Regions from separate parts of the Citrobacter tructae genome, predicted to be linked through region 1. Evidence: predicted binding sites of a transcription regulator. Region 1 holds the regulator's gene; the other holds the start of a gene.
The links. The regulator CRP, encoded in region 1, controls carbon source genes, mostly activating them, when cyclic AMP is high. The targets are predictions, from matches to a motif close to ATGTGANNNNNNTCACAT.
Positions count from the first base shown of each region.

Region 2: the regulator CRP is predicted to act here: its motif matches at 3,140-3,157, upstream of garD (galactarate dehydratase).

Region 1 is NZ_CP038469.1:3,802,507-3,807,051, reverse strand. It holds partial or broken gene E4Z61_RS18825 (hydrolase) at 1-434, shown strand, start outside; gene E4Z61_RS18820 (YheU family protein) at 437-655, shown strand; gene E4Z61_RS18815 (phosphoribulokinase) at 709-1,578, shown strand; gene E4Z61_RS18810 (OsmC family protein) at 1,624-2,028, opposite strand; gene crp (cAMP-activated global transcriptional regulator CRP) at 2,338-2,970, shown strand; gene E4Z61_RS18800 (YccS/YhfK family putative transporter) at 3,022-4,545, shown strand, end outside.
Region 2 is NZ_CP038469.1:4,001,216-4,005,760, reverse strand. It holds gene garR (2-hydroxy-3-oxopropionate reductase) at 1-709, opposite strand, end outside; gene garL (2-dehydro-3-deoxyglucarate aldolase) at 740-1,510, opposite strand; gene E4Z61_RS19910 (MFS transporter) at 1,537-2,871, opposite strand; gene garD (galactarate dehydratase) at 3,268-4,545, shown strand, end outside.

The sequences.
Region 1 (4,545 bases):
GTTTCTCCCGTGTCTATCAGCGCTACCTGCTCAATCTGTTGAAAGCCAATGCCTCGCGTAAGCTTGAGGCGTATCCGGGTTCGCTGCCGGTAAGCCTGGCCCAGTTGAAATCCCTGCGCCGCATTCGCGATTTTGACGATCTGATTACTGCAAAAATTCACGGTTTCGCCGACGCGATAGACTATTATCGTCAGTGTAGCGCTATGCCGTTGCTCAATCGGATCGCCAAACCAACGCTGATTATCCACGCCAAGGACGATCCGTTTATGGACCACCATGTGATCCCCAAACCGGAAAACCTGCCCTCGCAGGTGGAATATCAGTTAACCGAGCACGGTGGTCACGTTGGGTTTATTGGCGGCACGCTGCGCCGCCCCGAGATGTGGCTGGAATCGCGTATCCCCGACTGGCTGACAACGTATCTGGAGGCATAATCATGCAGATCCCCTGGCAGGACTTATCCCCTGAAGCGCTGGACAATCTGATTGAAAGCTTTGTCTTGCGTGAAGGCACCGATTATGGTGAACATGAACGTTCACTCGAACAAAAAGTCGCCGACGTCAGACGCCAGTTACAATCTGGCGAAGCCATCCTGGTATGGTCAGAACTGCATGAAACGGTCAACATTATGCCGCAGAAACAGTTTCGCGAATAATCGGTTGTCGACGGCTGACTATAATAAAAAACCAACCTATTTATGGAGTTGTTATGTCTGCCAAACATCCGGTGATTGCGGTAACAGGATCCAGCGGCGCGGGGACCACCACCACCAGCCTCGCGTTTCGTAAAATTTTCTCGCAGTTAAATCTGCGCGCTGCCGAGGTGGAAGGCGACAGTTTTCACCGCTATACCCGTCCTGAGATGGACATGGCGATCCGCAAAGCGCGTGACGCCGGGCGACACATCAGCTATTTCGGCCCCGAAGCCAACGATTTCAGCCTGCTGGAACACACCTTCATCGAGTACGGTCAGTCGGGCAAAGGCCAGTCACGAAAATATCTGCACACGTATGATGAAGCCGTTCCGTGGAATCAGGTTCCGGGCACATTTACCCCCTGGCAGCCTCTTCCTGAACCGACGGACGTGCTGTTCTATGAAGGCTTGCACGGCGGTGTAGTAACCCCGCAACAAAATGTGGCGCGGCATGTCGATCTATTGGTCGGGGTGGTGCCAATCGTCAACCTGGAGTGGATCCAGAAACTAACCCGCGATACCAGCGAGCGCGGTCACTCCCGCGAAGCGGTAATGGACTCAGTCGTGCGCTCAATGGACGATTACATCAATTACATCACCCCGCAGTTTTCCCGCACGCATATTAACTTCCAGCGCGTACCGACGGTCGACACCTCTAACCCTTTTGCAGCAAAAAGCATTCCGTCATTGGATGAAAGCTTTGTTGTTATCCATTTTCGTAATCTGGAAGGTATCGACTTTCCCTGGCTACTGGCTATGCTGCAGGGCTCATTCATTTCTCACATCAATACATTAGTGGTGCCGGGTGGCAAAATGGGGCTGGCAATGGAGCTGATCATGCTGCCGCTGGTCCAACGGCTGATGGAAGGGAAGAAAATAGAGTAAGCGGTGTTTGTGCCGGATAGCGCTAGGCTCATCCGGCATTAGAAATTACGCCGCAATCACTTCATAGGAATGGGTAATATTCACCGCTTTTTCTAGCATCAACGCCACGGAACAATACTTCTCCGCCGAGAGGTCTACTGCGCGGGACACTGACGCGTCTTTTAGATCGTTACCGGTGACGATGAAATGCAGATTAATATGGGTAAACAGACGCGGCGCTTCTTCACGACGTTCGGAAGTGAGTTTCACTTCGCAGTTGGTCACATCCTGACGACCCTTTTGCAGGATCGACACCACATCAATCGCACTACAGCCACCCGCAGCCATTAGCACCATTTCCATCGGGCTCGGCGCTTTATCACCAGAGTTACCGTCCATCAAGATTTGGTGGCCAGAGGCGGACTCACCGAGGAAGGTTAACCCCTCAACCCACTTTACACGCGCTTGCATATTTCGTAACTCCAATGTTTCAATTTTCCTGACAGATTACGCGTACATAACAATTCTCGCAACGGAAGGCGACCTGCATCATGCTGAAGCGAGACACCAGGAGACACACGGCGAAAGCTATGCTAAAACAGTCAGGATGCTACAGTATTACATAGACGTACTGCATGTATGCAGAGGACATCACATTACAGGCTGCAGTTCACTTTTTAGCAGCCCCTTTCCCAGGTAGCGGGAAACATATTTTTGCAACCCCAGAGGCAGCGTCGTTTTCTGGCTCTGGAGACAGCTTATAACAGAGGATAACCGCGCATGGTGCTTGGCAAACCGCAAACAGACCCGACTCTCGAATGGTTCTTGTCTCATTGCCATATTCATAAGTACCCATCGAAGAGCACGCTGATTCACCAGGGTGAAAAAGCGGAAACGTTGTATTACATCGTTAAAGGCTCAGTGGCAGTGCTGATCAAAGATGAAGAAGGGAAAGAAATGATCCTCTCTTATCTGAATCAGGGCGATTTCATTGGTGAATTAGGCCTGTTTGAAGAAGGCCAGGAACGTAGCGCCTGGGTACGTGCCAAAACCGCATGTGAAGTCGCTGAAATTTCATACAAAAAATTTCGTCAATTAATCCAGGTTAACCCGGATATTCTGATGCGCCTGTCTTCCCAGATGGCTCGTCGTCTGCAGGTAACGTCCGAAAAAGTGGGCAACCTTGCCTTCCTGGATGTCACTGGTCGTATCGCCCAGACCCTGTTGAACCTGGCGAAGCAACCTGACGCTATGACCCACCCGGATGGCATGCAGATCAAAATCACCCGTCAGGAAATTGGCCAGATCGTTGGCTGTTCCCGTGAAACTGTTGGTCGTATCCTGAAGATGCTGGAAGATCAGAACCTGATCTCCGCGCACGGTAAGACGATCGTCGTCTACGGCACGCGTTAACCTCATCGAAATGGCGCGTTACCGGGTAATGCGCCATTCTTGTTTACACCGATGTGGCGAAGACTGATTTATCACCCCGAGATCAACTACGCACTACGACAAACCCTGGTGCTGTGTTTGCCCGTGGCTGTCGGTCTTATCATCGGTCAGCTTCATCTGGGGCTGCTTTTCTCCCTCGTCCCTGCCTGCTGTAACATTGCCGGTCTTGATACCCCGCATAAGCGCTTTTTCAAACGCTTAGTTATTGGCGCGTCGCTGTTTGCCGGGTGCAGCCTGATCATGCAGTTGCTGCTGGCGCAGACCATACCGCTTCCGCTAATCCTCACCGGCCTGACACTGGTTCTCGGCGTAACCGCAGAGCTGGGCCCTCTGCATGCTCGATTACTGCCAGCCTCACTGATCGCGGCGATTTTCACGCTAAGTCTGGCCGGGAATATGCCCATCTGGGAGCCGCTGCTGATCTATGCGCTGGGTACGTTGTGGTACGGCGCGTTCAACTGGTTCTGGTTTTGGCTGTGGCGTGAACAGCCGCTGCGGGAATCGCTCAGCTTGTTGTACCGCGAACTGGCCGATTATTGTGAAGCAAAATATAGCCTGCTAACCCAGCACGTCGATCCCGAAAAAGCGTTACCCCCGCTGCTGGTTCGCCAGCAAAAAGCCGTGGATCTGATCACCCAGTGTTATCAGCAAATGCACATGCTTTCGGCGCATCGCAATAACGAGTACAAACGCCTGCTGCGGTCCTTTCAGGAAGCACTGGATTTGCAGGAACATATTTCCGTTAGCCTGCATCAACCGGAAGAGGTGCAAAAGCTGGTCGAGCGTAGCCACGCGGAGCAGGTGATTCGCTGGAACGCGCGCACCGTCGCCGCCCGCCTGCGCGTGCTGGCAGATGACATTCTGTATCATCGCTTGCCTACGCGTTTTTCCATGGAGAAACAGATTGGCACGCTGGAGAAAATTGCTAACCAGCATCCGGACAACCCGGTCGGGCAGTTTTGCTACTGGCACTTTAGCCGTATTGCCCGCGTGCTACGCACTCAGCGTCCACTGTACGCCCGAGATTTGATGGCCGACAAACAGCGCCGATTGCCGTTGCTCCCTGCCCTGAAAAACTATCTGTCGTTGAAATCCCCGGCGCTGCGTAATGCCGGACGCATCAGCGTCATGTTGAGCATCGCCAGCCTGATGGGCAGCGCCTTACACCTGCCAAAACCTTACTGGATCCTGATGACGGTCCTGTTCGTCACGCAAAACGGCTACGGTGCAACGCGGGTACGTATTTTGCATCGTTCGGTAGGTACGCTCGTCGGGCTGGTGATTGCTGGCGTCACGTTGCACTTTCATATTCCGGAAGGATTTACGCTGGCGGCCATGCTGGTCATCACCCTCGGCAGTTATCTGATCATGCGCAAAAACTACGGCTGGGCCACCGTCGGCTTTACAGTCACGGCGGTATATACCCTGCAGTTGCTGACGCTGAACGGGGAGCAGTTTATCGTGCCGCGCTTTGTCGATACGGTGCTGGGCTGTTTGATTGCCTTTGGCGGCACACTCTGGCTGTGGCCGCAGTGG
Region 2 (4,545 bases), 200 kb from region 1:
GATCGATACGAAAACCCGGCTTAAAGTTACGGTCCATCACCATCGGCGCTTTCGCATCCAACACAGTGCTGCCCGCCAGACCACCGCGAATGGCCTGGTACACCAGATCCGGGTTCACGCCCGCTTTGGTCGCCAAGGTCAGCGCTTCAGACATCGCCGCAATGTTCAGCGCCACGATCACCTGGTTTGCCAGTTTTGTGACGTTACCAGCGCCGATGTCACCGGTATGCACCACCGAACCCGCCATGGCTTTCAGCAGATCGTAGTACTTGTCGAAAATCGCTTTATCACCGCCAACCATCACCGACAGGGTGCCATCGATCGCTTTCGGTTCGCCACCGCTCACCGGCGCATCCAGCATATCCACACCCTTCGCTTTCAGCGCGTCACTGATTTCACGACTCGCCAGTGGTGCGATGGAACTCATGTCGATCAGCACGGTGCCCGGTTTTGCGCCTTCAATGATTCCACCTTCACCCAGCGCCACTTCTTTCACGTGCGGAGAGTTTGGCAGCATAGTGATGATCACGTCGCACTGCTCGGCAATGGCTTTCGCCGTAGTCGCCGTTTCTGCGCCTGCAGCTATCACTTCCGCAATCGCTTCCGGGTTACGGTCAGCAACCACCAGCGAGTAACCTGCCTTGAGGAGGTTTTTACTCATTGGCTTACCCATAATACCGAGACCAATAAAACCTACTTTCATTGTCATGTCTTTATCTCTCTATACTGTCGATGGTGGTTATTTCTTAAAGGAATCAGCCAGTTTCTGGGTCGCCGAGCGGAACACGCCGAGATCGCTGCCAACGGCAACAAACGTCGCGCCCCACTCCAGATAGCGACGTGCATCAGCCTCGACCGGAGCCAGAATACCGCTTGGCTTACCATGTGCTTTCGCGCGGGCAAAGATGTGTTGAATCGCCTTCTGCACATCAGGGTGAGAAGCATTCCCCAGGTGACCTAACGCGGCGGCCAAATCACTTGGACCGACGAAGATACCGTCAACGCCTTCGGTTGCAGCAATCGCATCCACATTATCAACGCCCTGCTGGCTTTCGATTTGCACGATGATGGTGATGTTTTTGTTGGACTGCGCGAAGTAGTCCGGCACGGTGCCAAACATATTGGCGCGGTGGGAAACGGACACGCCGCGAATACCTTCCGGCGGATAACGAGTAGACGCCACGGCGTTCACCGCATCTTCTTCGGTCTCAACAAACGGGATCAGGAAGTTATAGAACCCGATATCCAACAAACGCTTGATGATCACCGGTTCGTTGGTCGGCACACGCACAACCGGCACGCTGGAACTGCCTTTCAGCGCCATCAGCTGTGGGATAAACGTCGAGATATCGTTTGGCGCATGTTCGCCGTCCAGCACCAGCCAGTCAAAACCGGCCAGACCTAAAACTTCGGTACTGATCGGGCTTGCCAGTGCGGACCAGCAGCCAATTTGGATGTCTTGCGCCGCAAGGGCTGCTTTAAATTTGTTCGGGAAAATCGCGTTATCCATTTTCATTACCTTAAGTTAGTCGTGACTTACTTCCGCAGTTCCAGACGTTTGATGTCGCCCACCACGAACAGGTAGCAAACCATCATCATCAGCGCAGAACAGCCTACAAAAATCAGTGCGCCATTAAAGGAGTGCAGCTCGCTAACGATGTAGCCAATCACCAGCGGGGTGGCGATAGAAGCCACGTTGCCGAAGACGTTAAACAGCGCGCCGCACAGCCCAACAATTTCTTTCGGTGCCACGTCAGAGATAACCGGCCAACCCAATGCACCAAAACCTTTACCGAAGAATGCCAGCGCCATCAGCGCCACCACCAGCACCGTACTGTCGGTGTAGTTACACAGAATAATCGTCGATGCCAACAGCATCCCCAGTACAATAGGCAGCTTACGTGCAAAGGTCAGCGAGCAACCTCGACGAATGAGATAGTCAGAGAACAACCCGCCCAGCACACCGCCAGCAAAACCGCACAGTGCCGGAATAGAAGCTACCATCCCCACTTTCAGAATTGACATGCCCTTATCTTGCACCAGGTAAATCGGAAACCAGGTGAGGAAGAACCAGGTGATGGTGTTTAAGAAATACTGACCGAAAAAGATACCTAACATCATCCGACTGCTGAGCAACTGCTTGATGTAATCCAGTTTCGGGCCTTTTTCGGCATCGCTACCCGGCTTTTTATGGTCCATATCAACCACGGCGCCGTTATCCGCAATAAACTTCAGCTCCTCCGGCGACATACGCGGATGGTCGGTTGGGTTGTGAACGAACTTTACCCACAGGCCGGTTAACACAAAGCCAATCACACCCATCACGGTAAAGACATGTTCCCAGCCCCAGGCGAAGGTCAGCCAGCCCAGCAGCGGTGAAAACAACGCCAGCGAGAAATACTGCGCGGAGTTAAAAATCGCAGAGGCCGTGCCACGCTCTTTGGTCGGGAACCAGGCCGCAACAATACGGGCGTTAGCCGGGAAGGAAGGCGCTTCCGAGAAGCCCAGCATAAAACGCATGATAAACATTGAGATCCCCGCCCAGGCCAGCGGGAACATATCGACAAAGCCCTGCAGGAAGGTAAACAACGACCAGAAGAACAGGCTGTAGGTATAGACTTTCTTCGAACCAAACTTGTCAAGCAACCAGCCGCCGGGGATCTGCATCAGCAAATAGGCCCAGCCGAAGGCGGAGAAAATGTAACCCATTGATATAGCGCTGAGCTGCAGCTCTTTTGCCACTTCAGTACCGGCAATAGACAGCGTCGCGCGGTCCGCATAGTTAACGGCGGTGACAATAAATATTATCAGCAATATTAAATATCGAGTGTGCGTACCTTTCTTTTTCTCTACAACCGTATCCAGTATCATTCTATTTGCCTCAGACACATAAATAATTTTTTTATTATTTTTGAGGGTGTGTTCGATGATAAATCACAGGAAAATAAATGACGCTGTTATTTATCAGTCGCTATTAAACCGTGATTCAGTATAATCAGCACGGCATTGTTAATCATTGTGCAATTGCTCATTTAAGACAGCTTGTTAAAATATTATTTTGTGCAAATGCACATAACCATGGGCGCTAATGCACACATTTAAGTATTGGTACCCATGGTGGTGCTGCATTGCTGGCATTAAGTGATATCGGTCACATTCTTAAATTTAAACTCCTGACATTCTTATTTCACGACACTGAGTCTTTATTACCTATAATTAGATTCAATATATATCTATTATCACCACCTGGCTGGAGAGTACTGGACAATGGCCGATATCGAAATTAGACAAGAATCGCCAACGGCGTTTTATATTAAAGTACACGACACAGATAATGTGGCGATTATTGTCAATGACAATGGTCTGAAAGCCGGGACGCGTTTCCCGGACGGACTGACGCTGATTGAACATATTCCCCAGGGCCATAAAGTGGCACTCACGGATATTGCTGTTCACGGCGAAATTGTGCGCTATGGCGAAGTGATCGGCTACGCCGTTCGCGACATCGCACGCGGTAGCTGGATTGATGAATCAATGGTTGAGCTGCCCAAAGCCCCGCCGCTGGAGACGCTGCCGCTGGCAACTAAAGTGCCGGAGCCGCTTCCACCTCTGGAAGGCTACACCTTCGAAGGCTACCGTAATGCAGACGGCAGCGTTGGCACCAAAAACCTGCTCGGTATCTCCACCAGCGTGCACTGTGTGGCAGGGGTGGTGGATTATGTGGTGAAAATTATTGAGCGCAATCTGCTGCCCAAATACCCGAACGTTGACGGCGTGGTCGGGCTGAACCATCTGTATGGCTGCGGGGTGGCAATCAATGCCCCGGCCGCTATCGTGCCGATTCGCACTATCCATAATATTGCCCTGAACCCGAACTTCGGTGGAGAGGTGATGGTTATCGGCCTTGGCTGCGAAAAACTCCAGCCGGAACGCCTGCTGGAAGGCACGCATGATGTGAAAAGTATTCCGGTGGACAGCGCCAGCATTGTCAGCCTGCAGGATGAAAAACACGTGGGCTTTCAATCGATGGTTGAAGATATTTTGCAGGTTGCCGAGCGCCATCTGGCAAAACTCAATCAGCGCCAGCGTGAAACCTGCCCCGCATCGGAGTTGGTGGTTGGCATGCAGTGTGGCGGCAGCGATGCATTTTCTGGCGTAACGGCTAACCCGGCAGTGGGCTACGCGTCCGATCTGCTGGTGCGTTGCGGCGCAACCGTGATGTTCTCGGAAGTTACCGAAGTGCGCGATGCAATCCATCTTCTGACCCCGCGTGCAATTAACGAAGAAGTGGGTAAACGTCTACTGGAAGAGATGGCCTGGTACGATAACTATCTCGATATGGGCAAAACTGACCGCAGCGCCAACCCGTCTCCGGGCAACAAGAAAGGCGGGCTGGCAAACGTCGTAGAAAAAGCACTGGGTTCCATTGCCAAGTCAGGCAAGAGTGCCATCGTCGAAGTATTGTCGCCGGGACAGCGCCCAACCAAACGCGGACTGATTTACGCCGCCACCCCCGCCAGTGATTTTATCTGCGGCACACAGCAG